3 regions of the Geodermatophilus sp. SYSU D00965 genome follow, and region 1 is predicted to be linked to each of the others. Evidence: predicted binding sites of a transcription regulator. Region 1 holds the regulator's gene; each other region holds the start of a gene.
The links. The regulator LexA, encoded in region 1, represses DNA repair genes until DNA is damaged. The targets are predictions, from matches to a motif close to TCGAACANNTGTTCGA.
Positions count from the first base shown of each region.

Region 2: the regulator LexA is predicted to act here: its motif matches at 1,774-1,789, upstream of dinB (DNA polymerase IV).
Region 3: the regulator LexA is predicted to act here: its motif matches at 1,463-1,478, upstream of ACI789_RS13040 (DUF222 domain-containing protein).

Region 1 covers NZ_JBJGYQ010000002.1:3,279-6,548, forward strand. Annotated here, with positions in the region: gene ACI789_RS01675 (hypothetical protein) at 1-1,012, shown strand, start outside; gene lexA (transcriptional repressor LexA) at 1,076-1,828, opposite strand; gene ACI789_RS01685 (LysM peptidoglycan-binding domain-containing protein) at 2,031-2,678, shown strand; gene ACI789_RS01690 (hypothetical protein) at 2,819-3,270, shown strand, end outside.
Region 2 covers NZ_JBJGYQ010000013.1:46,109-49,378, forward strand. Annotated here, with positions in the region: gene ACI789_RS13885 (cupin domain-containing protein) at 1-960, opposite strand, end outside; gene ACI789_RS13890 (BatC protein) at 1,269-1,592, opposite strand; gene dinB (DNA polymerase IV) at 1,804-3,006, shown strand; gene ACI789_RS13900 (DUF3040 domain-containing protein) at 3,165-3,270, shown strand, end outside.
Region 3 covers NZ_JBJGYQ010000012.1:52,597-55,866, forward strand. Annotated here, with positions in the region: gene ACI789_RS13025 (SpoIIE family protein phosphatase) at 1-388, opposite strand, end outside; gene ACI789_RS13030 (hypothetical protein) at 684-926, shown strand; gene ACI789_RS13035 (flagellar FlbD family protein) at 904-1,197, opposite strand; gene ACI789_RS13040 (DUF222 domain-containing protein) at 1,523-3,136, shown strand; gene ACI789_RS13045 (SAM-dependent methyltransferase) at 3,185-3,270, shown strand, end outside.

The DNA of each region.
Region 1 (3,270 bases):
GGTACGGCGTCTGGCAGCGGGGTCGGCCCTCGCGCTGACGCTCGTGCTCGGTGCCGCTGTGCCCGCGTACGCCGAGGAGGCCGCGGGCCCGCGCACGCAGTGCCAGGTCACCGACCCGCGCCTGCCGGAGCTCTCCGGCCTGGCGGTGGTGGGCAACCGCATGCTGGCCATCGACGACGGCGGGGACCGGGTCGACGTGTACGTCCTGGACGCCACCTGCCAGGTGATCGACGTGCGCAGCACGGCGGTGGACCCCTACGACCCCGAGGACCTCGCGGTGGCGGCCGACGGGACGGTGTGGCTGGCCGACACCGGGGACAACAACGGCACGCGGGAGACGGTGGCGCTCATCGCCCTGCGCCCGGACGACACCACCGAGGTCTACCGGCTGGCCTTCCCCGCGGGGCCCCGGGACGTGGAGGCGCTGCTGCTCGCCCCCGACGGCACGCCGTACCTGGTGTCCAAGGAGGTGCTCGGCGCGAGCAAGGTGTACCGCCCCGTGAGCGCCCTCGTGGACGCCGGCACGGTCGGCCTCACCGAGGTGGCCGGCGTCGAGTTCACGCTCACCGGCACCCCGGGTGGCCCCGTCGGGCGCGCCGGCCAGCTCATGGTCACCGGGGGAGCGGTGTCGCCCGACGGCCGCTTCGTCGCGCTGCGCACCTACACCGAAGCCTACGTCTGGCCGTTGTCGGGATCCGACGTGGCCGGTGCGCTGGCCGCCGACCCGGTCCGGCTGCCCCTGCCCGAGTCGCCGCAGGGTGAGGCGGTCAGCTTCACCGCCGACACGACCGGCCTGGTCGTGTCCAGCGAGGGCCTGCCGGCCGACGTCACGGTCGTCCCGTTGAGCGCGGTCCCCAGCCCGGCCGCGGCCTCCGGGCCGGCGGACGGCTCCGTGCCGGACCTGCTCAGCACCGACGACGGCGGCGCGACGGCCATCGCGGCCGGCGTGCTCGCTGCGGTCGTCGCCGCCGCGCTGGTGTGGATCGTCGGGAGGCTGCGCCGCCGCTCCTGAGCGCGCGGCGGCGCTGTGCTGAGCGTGCGGTGGCGCTGAACTGAGCGCGCGGCGGCGCGCGCGTCAGACCCGGCGCAGCACCGTCACGACGCGGCCCAGGATGGTCGCCTCGTCACCGGGGATCGGCTCGTACGCGGGGTTGTGCGGCAGCAGCCACACGTGGCCGTCGCGGCGCTTGTAGGTCTTGACCGTCGCCTCGCCGTCGATCATGGCCGCGACGATCTCGCCGTTCTCGGCGGTCGGCTGCTGGCGCACCACGACCCAGTCTCCGTCGCAGATGGCGGCCTCGACCATCGAGTCACCGGCCACCTTCAGCATGAACAGCGTGCCCTCGCCGACCAGTTCGCGAGGCAGGGGGAAGACGTCCTCGACGGCCTGCTCGGCGAGCACCGGGCCACCGGCGGCGATCCGGCCCACCAGGGGCACGTAGGTCGGGGCGGGACCCTCCTCGGCGCCGGCGGGGGCGGCCGGGGCGACGAGCTCCGCGGGGGCGTCGCCGGGCAGGCGCACGTCGAGGGCCCGGGGCCGGTTCGGGTCGCGGCGCAGCCAGCCCTTCTTCTGCAGGACCGTCAGCTGGTGGGCCACCGAGGAGGCCGAGGACAGGCCGACGGCCTCACCGATCTCGCGCACCGAGGGCGGGTACCCGCGGCGGTCGATCGAGTCGCGGATGACCTCGAGGACGCGGCGCTGCCGCTGGGTCAGGCCGTCGCCGGCCTCGCCCCGGTCGGGGAAGGTGCGCACGGCTGCCGTCTCGGTGGTCGCCGGCGTGCCGGCCGTCCTCCGGCGGCTCCCCGACGTCCCGCTCTTCTCCGCCACCGTCGCCTCCTCGTCGGCTGCTCACCGCAGCACGTCTCGTCCGTCAGGACCGACCGTAGCGTGCTCGGCGCCCTCGATCAAACACATGTTCGAAGCGCTCGGCGGGGCGGGATGGCGTTTGTCGGACCCGTCCGGTAGACATCGCACAGACGTTCGAATCGAACAGGCGTTCGACGGTGCGGGTCGGTCGGGAGGAGTGGTCGTGGCAGGCGTGCAGCAGGCGGTGCTGGACTTCGACGACGCGGTGCAGGTGCCCTGGCGGCCCCGGCTCCGGGCGGTGCCGGGAGGTGTCGGGAGCGAGCCGGGGCACTCGCCGCGGCCCGCCGTGTCGCGGACGGTCCCGTCCCGGGTGGGTGCCGACCTGCCGGCGGTGCAGGCGCCGTCCCGGTCGGCGGTCGCGGAAGGTGTTCGGCCGGGCGTCGCGGCGGCCCGGCCGGTGCCCGTGCGGCCCCGGGTGGCGCGCCCGGTGCCGGCGCGTCCGGCCGGAGCGGCGGTGCCCGGTGCGCCGTCGGCTCGCCCGGTGCGCGGGGGGTGTGGCAGGGTCGGCGGTGCCGCCGGCTCGCGGCTGCGGCTCACCCGGCGGGCCCGCCGGCTGTCGGTGGTCCTCGCTCTGGGTGCCGGCGTGGCGCTGGGGTCGTGGCTCGGTCCCCTGGTGGCCGGCGGTGACGGCGACCTGCGGTTGGCCGGGGAGCGCAGCGTCGTCGTGCAGGCCGGGGACAGCGTGTGGTCGATCGCCGCCGACTTCGCCGGGCCGGACGAGGACGTACGCGCGGTGGTCGACGCGATCGAGGAGATCAACGACCTCGACGGCGCCCGGGTCGTCCCGGGCCAGGTGCTCCAGCTGCCCTGACGTCGCCGACGAACCGTGCCGCCGCCCGGCACGGTCCCGGCCGAGGCCAGACAGCGACAAGGCGGACCGGCCAGGTTCGTCAACCCTCCGTGCGGAGGCGTTGACGCTCTGTGGTCATCGGGCCACCTAACGTCAGTGCCGTGTCGCGGACGTCCGGAGGCCGAGCAGCGGTCTTCACCCAGCAGTTGCAGTCGGTCGAGGTGTCCGTGGACGGAGCCTGGTGGCCGGGGGCGATCCTCGGCTGGCGCCACGACGCGCAGGGCTCCTGCGAGGTCTGGGTCCGGGTGGCGGTCGCCGGCCGCGACCGCGAGATCTGGACCGCGCTGAGCGATCTGCGACTGCCCGAGCCGCGTCCGGCGATCGCCGGCGCCGCCGCGGCGGTCCCCGGTGCGGGTGCCGGCGCGCCGGTGCTCGACCTCGGGCGCGCCGCGGCCCGCGAGCGGCTGGTCGCCGGCGTGCTGGGCGCGCCGGCTCTGGCGCCGGCCGGGGGTGCCGGTCCGTCCCGGCGTCGCCACGGTGGTGACGTCACCGCGGAGATGCCGGCGGTCGGCGGCGCGTTCGCCGGCCGTCACCGGGCGCCCGCCGCGGCGGC
Region 2 (3,270 bases), on a different contig from region 1:
GTCCGGTGCGGTGGCGTCCGGCACGACCGCGATCGACTCGGTCACCAGCCGCCGGGCCAGGGTGAGCTGGTCGGCGGCGTCCAGACCGGGCAGGTCGGCGACCTTGAGCTCGCCGGCGGCCAGCAGCCCGGCCAGCGCGGGCCGGGTGTCGGCGGGCAGCTCCAGCGTCCGACGGCCGGCGACCAGCGTCACCCGCCCGTCGCCCGGCTCGCCCAGCCAGCAGCGCAGCCGCCGACGCACCCGCAGCACGGTGTCGGGGGAGAGGGCCGCCGCCGCGGTGGCCTGGGCCAGCGGGGGGACCGGCTCGGGCCGGACCTGCGCCCAGGTCCGCGCGCGCAGCCGGTCGGCGACCTCGGCGGGGTCGACGCGGTCCAGCCACTCCTTGAGGCCGGCCACGACCGCCGTCACGTCGTCGCGGACGACCGCCGGGTCGGCCAGGTCGACGCCGAGGGGCAGCGAGCCGCGCAGCGCGGGGTCCTCGGCGGCGAGCACCCGCACCAGGTCGAGCACCGACTCGGCGGCCGCCCAGCGGGTGACCGGGTGCACGCCGACGGTCAGGTGCGCGCTGATCTCGCCCAGCGCGACCGCCGAGTGCAGGTAGCCGCGGGGCAGGTAGAGGGCGTCGCCGGGGCGGAGCACCGCGTCGATGACCGGGTCGCGCTCGGCAGCGGCGGCCACGGCGGCGGCCCGGTCGTTCCACGGCTGGGTGCGCAGCGGATCGGGCAGCACCGGCTCGTGGATGCGCCAGTGCTTCTCGCCGGCGACCTGCAGCACGAAGACGTCGTGCACGTCGTAGTGCGGGGAGAACCCGCGCGAGGACGGCGGGGTGACGTAGGCGTTGACCTGCGTCGGGTGCCCCAGGTCCGCGGCCAGCTGGTCGGCGAACTCGATCAGCGGCGGCCACAGCCGGTGCAGGCCCTGGAGGACCACGGTGCTCCCGTCGGCGAACAGCCGCAGCACCGCGTCGGAGGAGACCTGGTCGGCGATCTCGGCGCCGGCGCCCCCGGAGGTCGTGAACCGCTTGGGGTCGACGACGGCGCCGTCCTTGGCGATCCGCAGGAACGGGGTGCGCAGCCCCCGCCGGGAGAGCAGCTCGTCGACCGCGGCCAGGTCGAGCAGGTCGGCGAAGGACCCGCCGGTCTCCTCGGCGCGGGTGAGCAGCGGCCGGCGGGACCAGTACTCCGCGGCGAAGACCTGCGGGTCGAGGGCGGTGCACCGACGCAGGGCCGGCCGGAGCTCCGGCCGGCCCTGCGCGGTGGGGTTCTCGGTCAGGCGGAACCGTCCGCGCCGCCGTCGGCACCCCCGTCAGCGCCCCCGTCCGCGCCGCCGTCCGCGCCACCGTCGGCCCCGCCGTCCGCGCCGCCGTCGGCACCACCGTCCGCACCGCCGTCGGCCCCGCCGTCCGCGCCGCCGTCGGCACCACCGTCGGCCCCGCCGTCCGCGCCCCCGTCGGAGCCGCCGCCGGCAGCCCCGCCGTCGGCCGGGCCGTGCGCGCCGCTGTCCGCGCCGCCGTCGGCCCCGCCGTCCGCGCCACCATCGGCGCCGCCGTCGCCCACGCCGGCCGTGGTCATGTCATCGTCGTCGAGCGCCATGGGTCTCCGATCCGATCGGTCGCGGGCCACCGGATGGTGGCCTCCGGGCGTGCTGTACCTCCCCGATCCTGCTCTCACACCCCGGGTCCGACCAGCGGGAACGGCAGGTGGGCAACAGGTCGGTCACGACACGGGGCGGAGATGCCCGGACCGTGCCGGGGGCGTTACCGTCCTCCCGTCGTCGAACACGTGTTCGACTCGGGAAGGGGTCATGAGCCAGTCCGCCCGCGCCGCCGGCTGCACCGTGCTGCACGTCGACATGGACGCGTTCTTCGCCAGCGTCGAGGTGCGCCGCCGCCCCGAGCTGGCCGGCACCCCGGTCATCGTGGGCGGGGCCGGCAACCGCGGGGTCGTCACCTCGGCCACCTACGAGGCCCGTCGCTACGGGGTGCACGCCGCGATGCCGACGTCCCGCGCGCTGCGGCTGTGCCCGACCGCGACGGTGCTACCGGGGGACCTGGCGCTCTACGGCGAGGTCTCCCGCGCGGTCATGGCGCTGTTCCGCTCCATCACCCCGCTCGTGGAGCCGCTGAGCCTGGACGAGGCGTTCCTCGACGTCTCCGGTGCCGGGCGCCGGCTGGGCGACGCGGCCGAGATCGGGGAGTACATCCGCGCCCGCGTCTACGACGAGCAGGGCATCACCTGCTCGGTGGGCGTGGCGGGCACGAAGTTCGTCGCGAAGCTGGCCTCCACCCGGGCCAAGCCCGACGGGCTGCTCGTCGTCCGCCCGGCCGAGGTCATGGCGTTCCTGCACCCGCTGCCCGTCGGCGCCCTGTGGGGGGTGGGCGCCAAGACCGAGGAGGTGCTGGTGCGGCTGGGGCTGCGCACGGTGGGTGACCTCGCCCACGTGCCGGCGCGCACCCTGCAGCGGGCGGTGGGCCAGGCCGCCGGCACCCACCTGCACGAGCTGGCGTGGGGCCGCGACCCCCGCCGGGTGGTGCCCGACGAGCCGGAGAAGTCGACCGGGCACGAGGAGACCTTCGGCACCGACGTCGACGACCCGGCGGTCATCCACCGCGAGCTGCTGCGGCTGTCCGAGCGGACGGCGGGCCGGCTGCGCTCGGGCGGCTGGCTGGCCCGCACCGTGACCATCAAGGTGCGCTTCGCCGACTTCACCACGATCACCCGCTCCCGCACCCTCGAGGTCCCCACCGACGTCGGGCAGGAGCTCTACGACACCGCCCGCGCCCTGTTCGACGCCCTGGGCCTGCAGCGGGCGCGGATCCGGCTGGTCGGCGTGCGCGCCGAGCGGCTGGTGGAGGCCGGCTCCGCACCGCGCCAGCTGCAGCTGGGTGCCCGCGAGCACGGCCGCCGGGAGGCCGAGCTCGCCGCCGACCGCGCCGCCCGCCGGTTCGGGGCCGGTGCGGTGCGCCCGGCGACGCTGCTGCACCGCGGCGGCCAGCACGCCCGGTGACGGTCCGAGGAACCCGCGAGGGCGCCCGTTCGTCTCTCCTGGCGGTGCCGTCCCACCCCGCGAGAGTGATCACGGCGGGTCGGCGCCGACTCGCCTTTCGCGCCCCGCAAAGGGCTCGTATCCTCGTTGTCACCGACGGCGGGCACCGCCGTCGGGTCTTGGCTTTGGCCCACCTGGAGGTCGACGTGCCGCTCTCCGAGCACGAACAGCGACTGCTGGAGCAGATCGAGCGCGCCCTCGTCGATGACGATCCGAAGTTCGCCT
Region 3 (3,270 bases), on a different contig from region 1:
CGGCGAGCACACCGCAGCCGATGAACGCGCCGAGGTCGCGACGCCGCCGGAGGTCGATCCGCTGGACGAACCGGCGCAGCAGCAGGGCGCCCACCAGGGGCTCGGCGACGTTGGCCAGCACGAAGCCGGCCACCGACGGGGCGGGCAGCCCGAAGTACAGGTCGACGGCGGCCTCGACGACGGCCGCGGTGCCGAGCACCCACGGCCACCGGCGCGGTGCGGTGAGGACCAGCGCCGAGAACGTGACCCCGGCGGGCGGGAAGAACACCGCGCCGATGGCCGAGGCCTCGAAGAGCGCGAAGGACACCGCCGATCCGGCGGCGTAGGCGGTGCCCACGACGAGCACGAGCCGCCACGGAGGCTGGGGAGAGCGCTGCCGGCTCGTCATCGAGCGCTCCGCGGATCGAGACCTCGCAACGTCGTCACGGGCTCTCGTGACCGCCACATCATGGCGTGCTCCGCGGTCGCCGTCACCCCCGCTGCCGGGTGCGGTCCGTGGTCCGGCGTCGTCCCCGTGCCCGGCGTCGTCCCGGTGTCCGGCGTCGTCCCGCCTTCTTGCGGGAGCCTTGCGACGCGGCGGTGGAGGTCGTGCGGGGCGCGCCCGAGACTGGGCGTCGTCCGGCGGAGGGTCCGTCGGACGCAGACCGGGGAGTGGCAGCGTGGCGGCGTCGACCGTTGAGTGCGTGACCTGGGTGTCCTCGGCCATCGCGCTGCCCTATCCCGACCGGCGCAGCGCCCTCGTCGGCCTGCGGGCGGAGATCGACCACGAGGTCGCGCGCGGCGACGTGGGGAAGCCGGACTGGTCCACCGCGGTGCTCGTCGGGCCGGTCCCCCTGCACGAGGGCGAGGGGCAGCGGTGGTTCGACTACGTGCTGTCGGTCGCCTGCCGACGGGGCGCAGCGGCTACGGGAGACGGACCGGGATGACCGGGCCGGGCGCGTGGGCCTCCGGTGCGACGGCGGAGCGGCCCAGCCCCAGCGGGTCGGGGTCCTCGCCGCGGTCGAGGACGTAGCAGGCCGCGATGACGCCGGCGCGGTCGTCGCGGATCTTCTCGATGATCTCGTCGATCGTCTCGACGACGCAGTACCGCGCGCCGTCGGTCAGGAAGACGACGGTGTCGGGAGTCGTCTCGACGCGCTCGATGGCGTCGGGGTCGAGGCGGCAGTAGTCGCCGCTGCGGCGGATGAGGCCGATCATGGCGGTCCTCCTGCTCGGCGGGGCATCGGGTCCCGGCGGCGGTCCCTGGGTGTCGGGCAGCCTCACCTTCGGCGGGTGGGTGCTCGCCCTTGAGTCCGGTGGTGGGAGCCGCCCCCATGGGGTGAGCGTTCCCGCGGGAACGTGGGGCGGGTCGGGCTCGCGCTGTCGGCCGGCGGCCCTCCGGCTCCTACGCCGCGGCCGGGCGTTCCCGCGGGAACGCTTCAGCGCCGTGACCTGCAATATTGTCACTCCCCGCTCCTAGTCTTCGAACATGCGTACGAATGAGGGGCCTGCGCCCGCCGGAACCGACCCCGCCGGAACCGACTTGGCGGAACTGGCCCGGCGGATCACGTCCGGCGCGGTGCGGCTGGCCGCGGCCACCGCGGCGTGGCTGACGCTGGTCGCCGAGTTCGACCGCCGAGAGGGCTGGGGCGCCTACGGCATCCGCTCGTGTGCCCACTGGCTGGCGTGGCAGTGCGGCATGTCGCCGGGAACGGCGCGCGAGCACGTCCGGGTGGCCCGGGCCCTGGTCGTGCTGCCCCGGATCGGTGCCGCCTTCGCGGCCGGCCGGCTGTGCTACTCCAAGGTCCGCGCTCTGACCCGCGTCGCCGAGCCGGACACCGAGGCCGAGCTGCTGGAGTTCGCGCTGGAGGCCACCGCCTCGCAGACCGAACGCGTCGTGCGCCAGTGGCGGCGTGCGGACGCCGCCGACCGGGACCGGGTCGCCGCCAGGCGGCAGTTCGAGTACTGGTGGGACGACGACGGCATGCTCACCGTCCACCTGCGCCTGGACGCCGAGCAGGGGGCCCGGTTCCTCGCCGGGGTGGACTCGCTGGCAGAACGCGCTGCCCGGCGGGACCGCGCCCAGGCCAAGCGGGCGGCAGCCGCCGGTGCTCCGGCCGGGCCCGTCGCTGCGCCGGCCTCGACCGCGCCGGAACGCGTCGACGACACCGACGAGGTCGCCATGGCCCGTGAGCGCACCACCGTGCGCCGGTGTGCCGCACTCGCCCAGCTCGCCGACGCCGCGGCCGACGCCGACCGCCGGGCCGGTGACCCACCGCGGCGGGAGGTCGTCGTGCACGTCGACGCAGCCGTCGTCGCCGACGACGCCGCCGCGGGCCGGGCCTTCCTCGAGGGTGGCCCTGCCCTGCACGCCACGGACGTGCGCCGGATGCTGTGCGAGGCCACCGTCGTGACGATGCTCTCCGCGGGGCGGGAGCCGCTGGCCGTGGGCCGGGGTCGGCGCCTGGCGACCCGCGCCCAGCGACGCGCCCTGCTCCGGCGTGACGGCGGATGCGCCCGGCCCGGCTGCCCCGAGGTGCGGATCGAGCGGCTGCACGCCCACCACCTGCGGCACTGGATCTTCGGCGGGCGCACCGACGTGGACAACATGGTGCTGCTCTGCGACGCCGACCACGGCCTGGTCCACGACCTGGACCTGGTCATGACCCGGCGTCACGGCGAGCTGGTCGTCACCACTCCTGACGGCCGCCGGGTGTGGGGTGTCGCCGATGCCGCGTTCGACGCCGGCCTGGCGGGTCTGTCGGACCCGTCCGGGCTGTCCCGTCCGTTGCGTGTGCCGGCCGAGCCTGGCCCGGCCGCACCGGAGGGCGCTCGGCGTTCCGGCGGTGCGGGCGCCGCGGAACGGTTCGTCGGGATCCACCCGATCGACCAGCAGGCCGGACGCCGCCCGCAGACTGCACCCGCCCGCCTCCGTGGCGTCGAGGGGCCCGGCTCACCTGGTCCGGACGAGCCCCCCGCGGCAGCCGGCGGCAGCGCGACGGTGACCGAGCTGCTCTTCCCCGACGGTGCGCCCGACCTGCCCGACGCGCTGCGCGTCAACGGCGAGCGGATCGACCTCGGCTACGTGGTCAGCGTCCTCATGGGACACCGCGACTTCGTCCGCCGGCTCGCAGCGGAGGCCGACGCGGCGGCGTGAGGACGACGGTGGGGTCGCGTTCCCGCGGGAACCCGACGGCAGCAGCCGGTGGGGTCCCGGAAGTGCGGCCCGGACCGGGTCGGGGGCGGTCGCGGCCGAAGGGAGCTGACCCGGGCGGTTCACCGAGAGGATGC